One region of the Streptomyces sp. NBC_00647 genome, then DNA from elsewhere that is predicted to be linked to it. Evidence: riboswitches for the same ligand, from Rfam matches in the RefSeq annotation. Region 1 holds a riboswitch; the other holds the start of a gene.
The links. Region 1 has a riboswitch for thiamine pyrophosphate ahead of OG788_RS31870 (thiamine ABC transporter substrate binding subunit). Riboswitches for the same ligand answer to the same signal wherever they lie in the genome.

Region 2: linked by a shared signal. The riboswitch ahead of OG788_RS05420 (purine-cytosine permease family protein) and the one ahead of OG788_RS31870 (thiamine ABC transporter substrate binding subunit) in region 1 are both predicted to bind thiamine pyrophosphate.

The regions. Positions count from the first base shown of each region.
Region 1 covers NZ_CP109040.1:7,205,738-7,213,491, reverse strand. Annotated here, with positions in the region: gene OG788_RS31880 (ABC transporter ATP-binding protein) at 1-991, opposite strand, end outside; gene OG788_RS31875 (ABC transporter permease) at 992-2,695, opposite strand; gene OG788_RS31870 (thiamine ABC transporter substrate binding subunit) at 2,671-3,759, opposite strand; TPP riboswitch at 3,835-3,940, opposite strand; gene rlmN (23S rRNA (adenine(2503)-C(2))-methyltransferase RlmN) at 3,981-5,087, opposite strand; gene OG788_RS31860 (VOC family protein) at 5,389-5,739, shown strand; partial or broken gene OG788_RS31855 (Lrp/AsnC family transcriptional regulator) at 5,806-6,150, opposite strand; gene OG788_RS31850 (hypothetical protein) at 6,410-6,886, shown strand; gene OG788_RS31845 (carboxymuconolactone decarboxylase family protein) at 7,165-7,638, opposite strand.
Region 2 covers NZ_CP109040.1:1,220,402-1,228,155, forward strand. Annotated here, with positions in the region: gene OG788_RS05405 (phospholipase) at 113-1,489, opposite strand; gene OG788_RS05410 (hypothetical protein) at 1,798-2,625, shown strand; gene OG788_RS05415 (alpha/beta hydrolase) at 2,959-3,792, opposite strand; TPP riboswitch at 4,068-4,162, shown strand; gene OG788_RS05420 (purine-cytosine permease family protein) at 4,154-5,554, shown strand; gene thiD (bifunctional hydroxymethylpyrimidine kinase/phosphomethylpyrimidine kinase) at 5,663-6,460, shown strand; gene gndA (NADP-dependent phosphogluconate dehydrogenase) at 6,987-7,754, shown strand, end outside.

The DNA of each region.
Region 1 (7,754 bases):
CGAACTCCACCCCGACCACGTCCCCGGGCTCCGGAGCGTCCCGCAGCGCGCATGCCGCCTCCAGCCGGGGCGCGTCCCGCGGCTGGAGCTGTACGGCGACGTGGGTGCCCCGGAAGGTGCGTGCGGCGACCGTGCAGCGCAGCCCGTCCGCCGGGGCCACGAGCCGTACACCGGCGGGCCGTACGAGGAGCGTGCCCGGTCCCTGGGGGGCACCCTCGGGCACCGGGACCTTGCCCCACGGGGTGTCGGCGGCCGCCGCGCTCACCGTCGCCTCGACCACGTTGTCGAAGCCGAGGAAGCGGGCCACGAACGCGTCCGCGGGACGCTGCCAGACCTCAAGTGGCGTACCGGACTGGGCGATCCGCCCGTCGCGCATCACCACGACCCGGTCGGCGAGCGCGAAGGCCTCGCCCTGGTCGTGGGTGACGGCGAGCACCGTGGTCCCCAACTCGCCGAAGAGGCCGCGGAGTTCGACGACAAGCCGTTCGCGCAGCGAGCGGTCCAACTGCCCGAGCGGTTCGTCGAGCATCAGCAGGCGGGGGCGGGGCGCCAGGGCGCGGGCCAGCGCGACGCGCTGCTGCTCGCCCCCGGAGAGGGAGGCGACGGCGCGGTCGCGGGCTCCGGGCAGTCCGACCAGGTCCAGCAACTCCCCCACCCGGGCCGTCTGTCCGCTTCTCGACGTGCCGCGCATCCGCAGCCCGAAGGCCACGTTGCCGCCCACGTCCCGCTGCGGGAAGAGCTGATGGTCCTGGAACATCAGGCCGACGCCCCGCTTGTGCGCGGGAACGCCCGCCTGGTCCTGTCCGTCCAGCAGCACGTGGCCCGCGTCCAGGGCCTGCAGTCCGGCCACCGTCCGCAGCAGCGTGGACTTGCCGCTGCCGCTCGGCCCGAGCACGCACACGATCTCGTGCTCGGCGACATCGAGGTCGACGGCGTCGAGCACGGCCCGGCCACCGAAGCGTACGGTCGCGCCCTGCAGGCTCAGCAGCATCTAGAACTCCCCGGTCCGGTCGGTCCGCATCCGCTCCAACAACAGCAGCGCCACCGCGCACACCACCATCAGAATCGTCGAAAGGGCCATCGCCTGGCCGTAGTTGAGATCGCCCGCCCGTCCGAGCAGCCGGGCCACGGCGACCGGCAGCGTGGGGTTGTCGGGCCGTGCGATGAAGACCGTCGCCCCGAACTCCCCGAGGGAGACGGCGAAGGCGAATCCGGCCGCGATCAACAGCGCCCGCCGCACCATCGGCAGATCGACCTCGCGCCACACCCGCCACGGCGAGGCCCCGAGCACGGCCGCGGCCTCCCGCAGCCGCCCGTCCACCGCGCGCAGCACGGGCAGCATCGTCCGTACGACGAAGGGGACACCCACCAGCGCCTGCGCCAGCGGCACCAGGATCCAGCTCGCGCGCAGGTCGAGGGGCGGCTCGTCCAGGGCGATCAGGAACCCGAAGCCCACGGTCACCGCGGAAACACCGAGCGGCAGCATCAGCAGGGCGTCGAAGCCCCGCATCAGCCGGCCCGCGCGCCGGGTGAGGGCCGCCGCCGCCAGACCGCCGATCAGCACGGCGATGGCGGTGGCGGCGAGCGCGTACTCCAGCGAGTTGCCGATCGCCTCGATCGGGGCGACGAGGAAGACGCCTCCGTCGTCGTCGGCCAGCGCCCGGTAGTAACCGAATCCCGGGGCGTCGAGGGAGCGCTGGACGAGGACCGCGAGCGGCAGCACGAGGAGGACGCCGATGCTCGCCAGCACCCCCGCGAGCAGCGCCCACTGCCCGGCCCCGCGCGGCCGGCGCGCGGTCGTCTCCGGGGCCACCAGACGCAGGGCGGTCTCCCGTCGGCGTACGGTCGCGGCGTGTACGGCGAGGATCGCGCCCACCGCCACGAACTGGACGATCGTCAGCACCGCCGCCGTCGTGAGGTCGAAGATCTCGGAGGTCTGCCGGTAGATCTCGACCTCGAGGGTCGAGAAGGTGGGGCCGCCGAGGATCTGCACCACACCGAACGAGGTGAAGGTGAAGAGGAAGACCATGAGGGCCGCCGCGGCGACGGCCGGCCCGAGCGCCGGCAGCGCCACCCTGCGCCACGCCGCGAAGCGCGAGGCGCCGAGCACGCGCGCGGCCTCCTCCTGGCGCGGGTCGAGCTGCGACCAGAGTCCGCCGACGGTCCGTACGACGACCGCGTAGTTGAAGAAGACGTGCGCGAGCAGGATCGCCCACACCGTGGTGTCGAGGCGCACGCCCCACAGCTCGTCGAGCAGCCCGCCGCGGCCGACCAGCGCGAGGAACGCCGTGCCGACGACCACGGTGGGCAGCACGAAGGGCACGGTCACCACGGCCCGGAGGATCTGCTTGCCCCGGAAATCGAAGCGCGCGAAGACATACGCGCCGGGGAGCGCCACCAGCAGCGTGAGCACCGTCGAAGCGAGCGCCTGCCAGGTGGTGAACCACAGCACGTGCCGGATGTCGGACTGGGCCGGCACCTCCCAGATCCGGTCCAGCTGCCAGCCGCCGTCCGTGTGGAGCCCGCGCGAGACGATCGCGATGACGGGGTAGGCGAAGAAGACGGCGAAGAACGCGACGGGCAGGGCCATCAGGCCGAGCCGCGCCGCGTTCCGCCCACGGGCCTTTCGCGGAGCTCCGCCGGTCCCGTCGGCTCGGCCCGCTCCCTCGGCTACTTCAGTACGAGCGAGGTCCACGACTTGACCCACTGGTCGCGTTCGGCGGCGATCTTCTCGGGGGCCAGGGTCTCGGGGTCCTTGGCCGGCGGACCGTACTGCGTGAACTCCGGCGGCACCTGCGCGGCCTCGCGCACCGGGTAGACGAACATGTTGAGCGGCATGTCGTCCTGGAACTCCTTGGTGAGCATGAAGTCGAGGAGCGCCTTGCCGCCCTTGGCGTTCTCGGCGTTGCTGAGCAGACCCGCGTACTCGACCTGCCGGAAGCAGGTGCCGGTCGCGACACCGGTCGGAGCGGTGGTGGGCTTCGGGTCGGCGTAGATGACCTCGGCGGGCGGCGAGGAGGCGTACGAGACGACGAGCGGCCGGTCGCCCTTGGCCTTCTTGCCGCCGGCGGACCCCGAGAACTCCTCGTTGTAGGCCTGCTCCCAGCCGTCCACGACCTTCACGCCGTTGGCCTTGAGCTTCTTCCAGTAGCCCTCCCAGCCCTTGTCGCCGTAGTGCGCGGCGGACCCGAGCAGGAAGCCGAGGCCGGGCGAGGACGTGGAGGCGTTCTCGGTGACGAGGAGGTCCTTGTACGCGGGCTTGACCAGGTCGTCGAAGGACTGCGGCGGCTTCAGCTTGTGCTCGCTGAAGTACGCCTTGTCGTAGTTGACGCAGATGTCGCCCGAGTCGATGGGCGTGACCCGGTGCTTGTCCTGGTCGGTCCGGTACTCGGGCAGGACCAGATCCGCGCCCTTGGCCACGTACGGCTGGAACAGCCCGTTGTCGAGCGCGCGGGAGAGCAGGGTGTTGTCGACGCCGAAGAAGACGTCGCCCTGCGGGTTGTCCTTGGTCAGGATGGCCTTGTTGACGGCCTGCCCGGCGTCGCCGTCCTTGAGGACCCGGACCTTGTACCCGGACTGCTTCTCGAAGTCCTTGAGCACGCTCTTCGACACGACGAACGAGTCGTGGCTGACGAGCGTGATCGTCTTCGGTTCGCCCGAGCCTGCGGCGTCGGACGAGTCGCACGCGGACAGTGCCGGCAGCGTGACGAGGCCGAGCCCGACGGCCAGGGCCGCGAACCGCCTGTTGGTGATGCTCACTGATTCCTCCTGGGTGACCAGGAAGAGACGCGGCCCTGCCCAGGGCCTCTGACGGTCCCGGGCAGGGCGCAACAGCTTGAGTAACGACCGAACTTCCTACCCAGAATGACCTGGGCAAGGTTCAGAGGGTCTGCGGGCTGTCCCGCACTCTCAGCGCTGTGGCGCTCCCCTGTCGGAATATGAAGATGTCGGAATACGAAGAGATACTGACGCGGCTCAGACTACCGCTCGGTCGCGGCGAGCTGACCACACGCTCCGTCGATCTCCTGGCCACGGGTGTCCCGGACGGTCACCGTCACGCCATGGGCGGCGATCGCCTCGACGAACGCCTTCTCGTCCTCGGGCCGCGAGGCGGTCCACTTCGAACCCGGGGTCGGGTTCAGCGGGATGAGGTTGACATGCACGGGCCTGCCCTTGAGCATCCGCCCGAGCCGGTCACCACGCCACGCCTGATCGTTGATGTCGCGGATCATCGCGTACTCGATGGACAGGCGCCGCCCGGACCTGTCCGCGTACTCCCATCCGGCGTCCAGCACCTCGCGCACCTTCCACCGCGTGTTCACGGGGACGAGGGTGTCGCGCAGCTCGTCGTCCGGGGCATGCAGGGAGATCGCGAGCCGGCACTTGAAGCCCTCGTCGGAGAACCGGTTGATGGCGGGGACCAGCCCGACCGTCGACACGGTGATACCGCGCTGCGAGAGCCCGAGCCCGTCCGGCTCGGGGTCGGTGAGGGCCCGGATCGCCCCGACCACACGCTTGTAGTTGGCGAGCGGCTCACCCATGCCCATGAAGACGATGTTGCTCAGCCGCGCGGGACCCCCGGGGATCTCGCCGTCGCGCAGCGCCCGCATACCGTCGACGATCTGGTGCACGATCTCGCCGGTCGACAGGTTCCGGTCGAGGCCGGCCTGCCCGGTGGCGCAGAACGGGCAGTTCATTCCACAGCCCGCCTGCGAGCTGATGCACATGGTCACCCGGTCCGGGTAACGCATCAGCACGGACTCGACGAGCGTGCCGTCGAAGAGCCGCCACAGGGTCTTGCGCGTGGTGTCCTGGTCGGTCGACAGATGCCGTACGACCGTCATCAGCTCGGGAAGCAGCGCCTCCTGGAGCTTGCCGCGCGAGGCGGCCGGGATGTCCGTCCACTCGGCGGGGTCGTGCGCGTACCGGGCGAAGTAGTGCTGCGAGAGCTGCTTGGCGCGAAACGGCTTCTCACCGATCGCGGCAACCGCCTCTTTGCGCTCGGCAGGCGTGAGATCGGCAAGGTGCCGCGGCGGCTTCTTGGCTCCGCGCGGCGCGACAAAGGTGAGTTCTCCGGGCTTCGGCATAACCCTTCCAGTGTCGCAGATCAATACCACCGGCCCAGGCCACAGTGGGGTGGGGGCGGTCACGCCGATCGTGCGGGTCCGTGGCCGTTCCCGCCGCCGCTCACCGGTCACCGCGCCGGCCGACTGCGAACCCGGGTGACCGCCCCGGCCGATCTACCGGCCCCGCCCCGCCACGACGATGTCCGCTGCCATGCACCTCAGTCGTCGTGTCGTCGAACGCAGCCGAAGGTCTTCCTGGACCTGGGCGTGCCAGGATGCCGAGGACAGGACCGCGAGCACGTCGACGGGGCAGGAGCCAGCCATGATCAGCGGTGCACATGTCATCCTCTACAGCCAGGACGCCGAGGCGGACCGCGCCTTCCTCCGTGACGTCCTCGACTTTCCCGGCGTCGACGCGGGCGGCGGCTGGCTCATCTTCAAGCTGCCCCCGGCCGAGGTGGCCGTGCACCCGACCGACGGGCCGCCCCAGCACGAGTTCTTCCTGATGTGCGACGACCTTGATGCCCAGCTCGGCGAGTTCCGCGCACAGGGCGTCGAGATCACCCGCCCGGTCAGCGAACAGCGCTGGGGCAGACTGACTGCGATCCGGCTCCCCAGCGGCGCCGAACTCCCGCTGTACGAACCACTGCACCCCATCGCCCACAGCCTGTGACCCCCACAGCACTTGGCTCAGCGTGCCGAATCCCAGCGGAGCGCCCCGTCTCCCGGCGGCGGCTCATCACTGCAGCTCAGGCAGAGGGCGGTCGTCGATGACGTTCTTCATGACAAGGGTGGAGGTCAGTCGCTGGACGCCGGGCAGCCTGGCCAGCTGCTGGTCGTAGAGCTGCTGGTAAGCGACCAGGTCGGCGGTCGCGATGCGCAGGAGGTAGTCCGGTTCACCGAAGAGGCGCTGGGCCTGGATGACGTGCGGGATGGCCGTCACGGCTTCCTCGAAAGCGGTGACGGTGTCGGGGTCCTCCCAGCGCAGGGTGGCGAAGACGAGGGTTTCGAAGTCCAGGCCGACGGCGGCCGGATCGACGACGGCACGGTAGCCGCGGATGGCTCCCCCACGTTCGAGGTCGCGGGGCAGTCACCGCTTCCCGGCCCCTACCGGTGACAGCATTCCGGCTTCGCGCGGACGGCCGGACCCAGGCCGGAGGATCACCTGCGCGGGTCGGACCCGAGCGGGGGGAAGCGGAGCCGTATGGGCCGGAAGCCTTCCCCGGTGTTCCCCATGGCCTCCGACGCCGATGCGGCGCGTGGCGTGTTGATAGCCTCAGCGCGCCCTGACCAGCGCACTCGCCCTGGAGCGGGTCCTACCGCTGGTTCTTCCAAGGGGTGACGTGATCAAGCGGATACACAAGGCCGCCGGGGTGGTCCTGGCGGCAGGCGTCGTCTTGTCCGGATGCGGCGGTACGGAGTCCGAGGGAGCGAAGTCCTCCTCGAGGCCTACGCCGACGGCGACGGCGACGGCGACGGCAAGCTCCCTCGGCGCGGCCGACCAGCCCGGCACCGAGGACACCAGCGGCAACGCCGATGCCACACTCCCCGGTATCTGGATCTCTCTCACCTCCGGGTTCGACACCGGAGACAGAGCCAGGCTCAGCATCGACGATGGCTGGCGGGCCGAAGTGGCCGGCAAGCACTACTGCCGGGGCAGGGTTTCCAAAGAGGACGGCCTGTATGTCGTCAGACTCAAGTGCGCCGACGGCAACACCGACCGGACGGTGGGGCGGGTCTACGGGCTGACGGAGGACGCCATGACCGTCGACTGGGAAGGGTTCGGGGCAGACAGCTTCCACGAGGCCGGCAGAGCCTGAACGGGAGGGCAGAGCCGATGGGCGCCGCCCCCCACTACCACCGCGCACGGCGCCCCCCGCTGGACAGAGACCACGCGAGGGGCGATCCGCCTGACGATCTCTGGACGGCGAGCAACCCGGCGAGCAGTGCAGCCGCCGACGCAGGGGCAAGTGGTGCCGGCCGCCGCCCCGAGCCCCCGCGAAAGGCGCCCGGAGCGCGCGACCGCAGCCACCGCCGTCGGCTCGGACAGGTCCCCCGGCGGTCCCGAGCAGACCCGGACGGCCCGAGCGGTCGCGGGCTACGCGAACTGGCCGGGCTGGTAGCCGCCGGCGGGCTGCTGGACGATGACGTTCCCGCGGTTGAACGCGTTGATGATGGCGATGCAGCACACCAGCGCGGCGAGCTGCTCCTCGTCGTAGTACTTGGCGGCGTTCGCCCAGCACTCGTCCGTGACCCCGCCGGCCGCGTCGGCGATGCGGGTGCCCTGCTCCGTCAGCTCCAGGGCGGCGCGCTCGGCGTCGGTGAACACCGTGGCCTCGCGCCAGGCCGCGACCAGGTTGAGACGCACCGAGGTCTCGCCCGCGGCGGTGGCGTCCTTGGTGTGCATGTCGGTGCAGAACCCGCAGCCATTGATCTGGCTGGCGCGCAGCTTCACCAGTTCCTGCGTCGCGGCCGGCAGACCCGAGTCGTCGAGCGCCTTGCCCGCGGCGACGATGTGCCTGGTGAACTTGGCCGCGACCGGGCTGGCGAAGAGGTTCAACCGAGCTTCCATGATGGGCTCCTGTGTCGTCGTTCGTGGTTACACCTCTTCGACGGAACGACTCCCCACGATGTGACACGACGGAATGTGACCTGCGTCTCACCCCTCCCGCGACGGGAAGCTCCACT
Region 2 (7,754 bases), 6.0 Mb from region 1:
CGGGAGCCGAGCGCTCCCGGACAGCCCCGACCCCGCCGGCACTGCCGGCGGGCCACGCGTGGACCACTCCTCCGCAGCCGAGGCCGCCGCATGACGCACGGCCTCAACTGGGCTACGGATAGGTGTAGGTGTTCAGCGTATTCACCGCGGACGCGGGGTCGCCCAGGTCGTAGCGGTCGACGGCGAGGAAGTTGGGCTTCTTGCGGGCGGCCGGCTGGCAGAAGCGGCGGGCCCGGTCGGCGAGTTTGGTGTTGTCCGTGGCGGCGGTTCCGGAGAGTGCGGCGTCGCGAAAGTGGTTCATGACGAAGAGGGGGCGGAAGCCCGGCTCGGTGCGGGTGAGCGGGACGTTCGTGCCCGTGTCGTACCAGCGGCTGTAGCAGGACCAGTCGGAGGAACCGATGCCCGAGCCCATGGACCAGTAGTTCTCGACGGTCCATTCGCGCTGGTACATGACGCCGAAGCTGTCCCGGGTGAGTCCGGCGGACTCGTCGGAGGAACGGCTGTGGTCGGTGAAGATCAGCAGGCGCCGGCCGGCGGCGGTCAGGTCGGCGAGCTTCGGCCAGCCGTTCTCGCGCACTCCGGTCAGGTCGGGGCGGTAGAGAACGTCGGACAGGCCGTTCACCCGGGCGAGTTCGGCGCGCAGGACGCCCGGATCGACGTAGTCCTCCAGGAACACGGTGACGAACTGGTCGGGGTGCTGCTTGAGGAAGTCGACCATGCGCTGGAGGTCGACCCACAGCGCGACCGGCCTGCTGACAAGGGTGCAGCTGTTGTGACAGAGGATCGCACCGTCCGGGGTCTGGTGCAGGTCGAGCATGAACCCGCGCACCCCGTCGGCGAGTTGCCGGCTGATGCCGCGCGTCTGATTGGGCACCAGATTGACGAAGGGCGGCGCGAATCCTCCGTCCACTCCGTTGGCGTAGGCGTTGTGGGCCGTGAGGAACGTGACCTGGTCCAGGGTGCGTTGATCCGGGGACGGCATGGACCGGGTCTCAGGCGCGACCGGGGTCAGATACCAGGTGGCGAGGCCACCCCGCGCGCCGACCGCCAGCTGGGCGGGGTAGTTGGAGCCGGACGGCTTGGCGCCGACCGTCAGGTAGCGGTCCGTTCCAGGGACCTTGAGCGTGTACTGGTCGGCGCCGCTGGGGGCCACCTCCCACGCGGCGTCGGCGCTCGAACAGGCCACGGTCCGGGCCTGGTCGCCCGCGCGGCCCAGACAACTGCCCGCACTGTCAGCGCTTTCGAGAACGGTCGAGGAACCATTCGCGCGCAGGGTCCACTGCTGGTGGTCCTCGTTGCCCTTGGGGTTGTGCTGGACGACCGCGCCGGCACTGTCGGCGGCGTTCAGTCCCGTGGTCGCGCTCTGGACGAAATAGGCGCCCGCGGCCGGAACTTCTGCCGCACCGACGGCATCGGCGGGCGCCGGGACGGCGAGGACGGTGCCCAGTACGGCGGTGGCGGCGAGCAGGGAGCGTGGGCTCGGTCTCATGGCACGTGATCCCTTCCTGTGGGGAGCATGAGCATGCCATGTGCCGACGAGTGCCGACGGTACGGATCGCGTCAACCGTCGGTCTCGGGCGTCATCATCCGACCGAGTCCGCGATGTCGGTTTGTTTTGACGCCACTTGGGGCTTGTGGTCGGACTGCGCGGTGCCCTTCCCCCGGCCGATCGTCGCCCGCACCGCCACCGCGTCGGACGAACAGCGGACCTCTCCCGGCGAACCGACTTGACGATCCTTTGACCTTGACCTCAGACTCCCCCTGCAACTCCCCACCATCGAAGGAATTTTCGAAATAATGAAGAGATTCGCGCGGCCCCGTACCGGCGCCGCAGCGGTTGTGTCCGTTCTCTCCCTCGCCCTGGTCACCGGCTGCTCCGACAGCGGCTCCGGGTCGGGTTCCGACGACAAGGGCAGCGGCAAGGACTCGGCCGCCGCCGCGAAGCCCCTCAGCGACAGCGAGCTGGGCAAACTGATCATCACGGCGGCCGACGCCAAGGGCTTCAAGGTCAGTCCGGCCGACAAGGCCGACGCGTTCGCCGACTCCAAGAAGGACGTCAAGGTCGTCGACGAGAAGTGCGCACCGCTCGCGTACGTCCTCACCGGCTTCGCGCCGGGCGACTCGGTCTCCTACGTGAACCGCATGGCCCAGGAAGACCCGGCGGCCAAGGCGAGCGCGTCCCCCACCAAGGACATGGAGGACATGTCGCCGGAGGAGCTCGAGAAGGCCCTGGGCTCCGTCACCGACGCGCTCGGTTCGACGATGACCATCGTCTCGCTCTCCTCGTACGAGGGGGACGGCGCGAAGGAGACCATGTCGTCGGTCTCCGAGGCGATCGAGGGCTGTGGCGGCGGGTTCACCGCCACAGGCAAGGACGGGCCGCAGAAGTTCTCGAAGGTCGCGGGGGAGAAGGCCTCCGGGAACGGTGACGAGTCGGTGGCGTTCGCAACGACCGCTGACGCGGAGGGATCCCCGCTGACCGTGCACGCCGAGGTCGCGCGTCACGGCAACACCGTCGCGACGTACTACTCGCTCAGCCTCGCGGCCCTGGCCGGCGACGGCAAGGCGGCTGCCTACAGCGTGCCGGCCGCGCTCATCGAGGCGCAGACGGCCAAGCTCGGCTGACCCGGAGCCCGGTGGGAGAGCGGGCACGGTCGACCCGACCACCCGCCCTTCCGCCGGGCCCCGCGGCGACCCTCGCACCGCACCTCGCGCCGCCCACCCCCGGGCCGCCTCGTGCCTCCGCCGGTGCTCCCCCGCGCCGCCCTCGGCCGGGCTCCGGCGGGAGCCCCACGGCCGGCGGATGCCCCCACCCGACGGCCGCCTTCGCTGCTCGCGGCCCCGCCCGGTGAAGTCACCCACGGACCGTCCAACGCGGTTGCGGCGCGCCGCCGTTCACGCTCCCGGCTACGCCGGGCAGTGCCCGTCGGACGATGTCATCCGTACCGTCGGGCGACGTCAGGTGGTGCCGGAGGGAGTGCCGGGGTGCGCGATCCGCGCGGCGAAGGCGGCGATGTCGGCGACCACGCGTTCGGGCTCTTCCCAGTGGACGACATGGCCGGTGCCCTCGTAGGCGAGGAAGTCGGCGCCGTGCACGGCGTTCAGGATGGTCTGCTGGTCCTCGCGGGGCAGATACTCGTCCTGGTCGCCCCAGATGACGAGCGTGGGCACCAGGATGCCCGCGAGGGTCGCGCCCAGATCGGCGTCGAGGAGTCCGCCCACGGTCTCCTTCCAGACGTACGCGGGGAGTTTGAGGCTCTCCTCGACCATGGTCTCGATGAACCCGCGGGCGATCGGGCGGGCCGCCGTGCCCGCCATGAAGTCCTCGACGAACGCGCGGGGTACGGGATCGGCGAGGCCTTCCGCCGCCTCCCGCGTCTCGGCCGCCGCCGGCTTGTCCGCCAGGGTTCCGGGGACGCCGAGCAGAACCAGGCCGGCGATGCGGTCGGGGTGGCTGCCGGCGACGATCCGGGCCGGTACGCCACCGCTGGACGCCCCGACCAGAATCGTGCGAGGGATGTCGGCCGCGTCGAGGAAGGCCACCAGGTCGGCGGCGAAATCGTCGGGAGTGTAGCCCTCGGGAGGCCGGTCCGCATCGCCGTGTCCGCGCTGTGTGGGCGCGTAGCCGTGCAGGGATGCCGGAAGGCGCCTCAGGAGGGGCTCGAAGGACCACCAGGAGTCGGCCAGACCGTGCACGAAGACGACCGGTGTACCGCTGGGATAACCGGCTTCGGCGTACGGGAGGGTGAGCCCTTCCCGCACCTGCGCGGACTTCAGGGAGATCACGGTCACGGCACCCTGCCTCCTTCCGCCCGGCCACCGGGTCCGGGAACCCGGGAGCGGAGAGCGAGCGGCGATCACTTCCGACAGTACCGAGGGGCGGCACGCACCGCGCTGCGGGAAGGTGCGGCCGGGCCACCCGGATGAATCGGATGTGTTCGGTCGCGTCCTGCTCCAGGTGGGTGGCGCGAAGGGCCGAGGGGGTGGCTCCCCTGCGGGGATCCGTGTCCCGGGGCCGGCGCCTCCGCCGTACACAGGAGCGGGGGGATGAGGTTACTGTGTCCGTCGTACCGGACACGGGGTGCCCCCTCCGGGGGCTGAGATCACACCCGTCGAACCTGAACCAGTTCGTACTGGCGGAGGGATGTCTTCCATGCCATTGGCGCATGTTTCCGACGGGCTGCCCGTCGACAGCCGGCCCGCCGTCTTCGACGGACGGATGCCTGCCGCACCCGGGGACCTGCGGGTGGAGGGGCACGGCATCGAGCCGGTCCCGGAGAACAACCGCTACGGCGGGGCCGGGCGCCTGTTCACCGTGTGGTTCGCCCCGAACCTGACGATGACGGGCGTGTTCACCGGCACCATCGGCATCGCGCTCGGCCTGGACTTCACCGCCGCCCTCGCGGCGGTCGTCCTGGGTACCGTGCTCGGCGCGCTGCCCACCGCCTACCTCAGCACCTGGGGCGGCCTCACCGGCACCGGCCAACTTCCCCTCGCACGGCTCGCGTTCGGCCGGGCGGTGGTGCTGCCCGGGATGCTCCAGTGGCTGTCCTCGGTCGCCTGGGACGCGCTGATCGGCCTGTTCGGCGGGGACGCGCTGGCCCGGCTGTGCGGCTGGCCGTTCTGGCTCGGCGTGCTGGTCATGATGGTTGCCCAGGGGGCCCTGGGTGTCCTCGGCTACGAAGCGATCCACCGCCTCCAGATCGTCATGACGTTCGTGCTCGCCGCCGCCTTCGCGGTGATCGCCTGGCGCATGCTCGACGGCGTCCACCCCGCCGCGACGGGAGCCGCCACCGGAGCCGACCGCGCGGGCGCGTTCGTCCTGACCAGCACCATCGCGCTCAGCCTCTCGCTGTCCTGGGCGCCGTACGCCAGTGACTTCAGCCGCTATCTGCCGCGTGCCACCTCCCGTCCGCGGATGTTCTGGTACACCCTGCTCGGCCTCGTGGTGTCCTTCGTGGCTGTTCAGGTACTCGGGCTGTGGGGCGCGTCCGTGCTGACCGACCAGACGGCGGCGGGCGTCGACGTGTTGCTGGGCGGCGGGGCGGCGGGCGCGTTCGGGCTGCTGGCCGTGGCGCTGGCGGCGGTGTGCAGCAACGCGATGAACGACTACAGCGGTTCGCTGGCCCTGCAGACCCTGGGCGTGCGGATACCGCGTCCGGTGGCCGCCGCGCTGGCCGCCGGGCTCGGCTTCCCCCTGGTGCTGTGGATGCACGCTGCCGACACCACGGCCCGCTTCCAGAACGTGCTGCTGTTCGTGGGCTATTGGATCCCCGGGTTCGTCGCGATCGTCGTCGTCGACTGGATCGCCCGCGGGCGGGAGCGCGGCGGCGCCCCGGTGGACCTCGCCGTCGAGACCGCCCGCCCGCGCTCCGGACGGGTGTCACTGGTCGCCTTCGTCGGGGCGTTCGGCGCGGCCGTGCCGTTCATGGACACCAGCCTGTACGTCGGTCCCGTCGCCGACGCGCTGCACGGCGCCGACCTCTCCTACTACGTGGCGTTCCTCGTCGCCCTCGCCCTCTACGCCCCGCTGCGGCTGCGCCGCCGCGCCTAGGAACCGTCGGACAGGCCTTTCCGACGGGCCTGTCCGACGCGCCCGTTCGTCGCTCCGCCGGCCGGAAGGGACTCGCGCCCGAAGCCGAATCCGAGAGGAACATCTCGTATGACCACGCCGCCCCGCGTCCTGACCATCGCCGGATCCGACTCCGGCGGAGGCGCCGGCATCCAGGCCGACCTGAAGACGATGCTGGCGCTGGGCGCCCATGGGATGAGCGTGCTCACCGCGGTGACGGCGCAGAACTCCGTGGGTGTGCAGGGTGCTTGGGAACTGTCCGAGGAGGCGGTGCGCGCCCAGTACCGCAGCGTCGTCGACGACATCGGCGTCCAGGCCGTGAAGACCGGAATGCTGTCGTCGCCCGGACTCGTCACCACGGTCGCCACGTTGCTGTCCGACCTGGCCGCCCCGGTGGTCGTGGACCCGGTGAGCGTCTCCAAGCACGGGGACCGGCTGCTGGCCGACGACGCGCTGGACGCCGTACGGACCCGGTTGCTGCCGCGGGCGACGGTGGCCACCCCGAATCTCGACGAGGTCGCCCAACTCACCGGGGTGAAGGTGAAGGACGAGGAGGGCATGCGCAGGGCCGCCGACCGGATGCTCGCCTACGGTCCCCGGTGGGTGCTGGTGAAGGGCGGTCATCTGCCGGGACAGGCCGTCGATCTGCTCACCGACGGAACGGCGGAGCACTGGCTGCGGGCCCCGCGCCACGACAACCGCCACACGCACGGCACCGGGTGCACGCTCGCCTCGGCCGTCGCGGTGGGCCTGGCCGAGGGCCTGTCGGTGCCGGACGCCGTTCGGCGGGCCAAGGAGTACGTGACCGCCGCCATCGAGGCAGGGTTCGCGCTCGGCGCCGGTATCGGGCCGGTGGACCACGGGTGGCGCCTGCGCCGCAGCGTCTGAGTCCGGGCGCTTTCCCGCCGGCGCGGCACCCGTCTCGTCCGGCGCCTTCCCGACGGCGCGCAATGTCTGGGTCCGGTCGCTCTCCGGCGCGCCTGGGCCGGTCGCTCTCCGGCGCGCGGAGCGGCCGAGGCAGTTCCCTGCCCTGGGTCCGGATCGGCAGGTGCGAGTGCCGTCCCGAACACCGGAGCAGTCGGGTCCGGGTGCCATCCAGAAGACCGGAAAGGTCGGGCCCGGGTTTCGTCCAGAACACCGGAGCGGTCGAGTCCGGATACCGCCCGAAAGACCGGAACGGTCGGGTCCTGGTGCCACCCGAAAGCCCGGAACGGCCGGGTCCGGGTGCCACCCGGAAGACCGGAGCGGTCGGGTCCGGGTGCCGCCCGGAGAACCGAGCGCCCGCTGCGCCGCACCACCTGCCTCCGACGGTGAACACCCCGCCCCCTGTCGTGCGTACTGATCGGCACAGCGACAGTCGTCTGCTCGCCCGTCAGGTACGCGGGGAGGCAGATCCGGATCCAAGGAGCACACCATGAAGGCGACCGCGCAGATCGGCGTCACAGGGCTCGCGGTGATGGGCCGCAATCTGGCCCGCAACTTCGCCCGGAACGGCTACACCGTCGCCGTCCACAACCGCACCCCCGCTCGCACCAAGGCACTCGTCGAGGAGTTCGGGCATGAGGGCGCCTTCGTGGCGGCCGAGTCGGCCGAGGAGTTCGTGGCGGCGCTGGAGCGCCCCCGCCGCCTGATGATCATGGTGCAGGCGGGTGCGGCCACCGACGCCGTCATCGAGGAGTTCGCGCCGCTGCTGGAGACCGGCGACATGATCATCGACGGCGGCAACGCCCACTTCACCGACACCCGGCGTCGTGAACAGTCGCTGCGCGAGCGCGGCATCCACTTCGTCGGCGCGGGTGTGTCCGGCGGCGAGGAGGGCGCCCTGCACGGGCCGAGCATCATGCCCGGCGGCTCCCCGGAGTCGTACGCCTCGCTCGGCCCGATGTTCGAGTCGATCAGCGCCAAGGTGGACGGCGAGCCCTGTGCCACGCACATCGGCACGGACGGTGCCGGGCACTTCGTCAAGATGGTGCACAACGGCATCGAGTACGCCGACATGCAGCTGATCGGCGAGGCCTACGACCTGCTCCGCCGCGTCGGCGGCTACACGCCGGCGCAGATCGCGGAGATCTTCCGGCGCTGGAACAAGGGCCGTCTCGACTCGTACCTGATCGAGATCACCGCCGAGGTCCTCGCGCACACGGACGCCGCGACCGGGGAGCCGTTCGTGGACGTCGTGGTC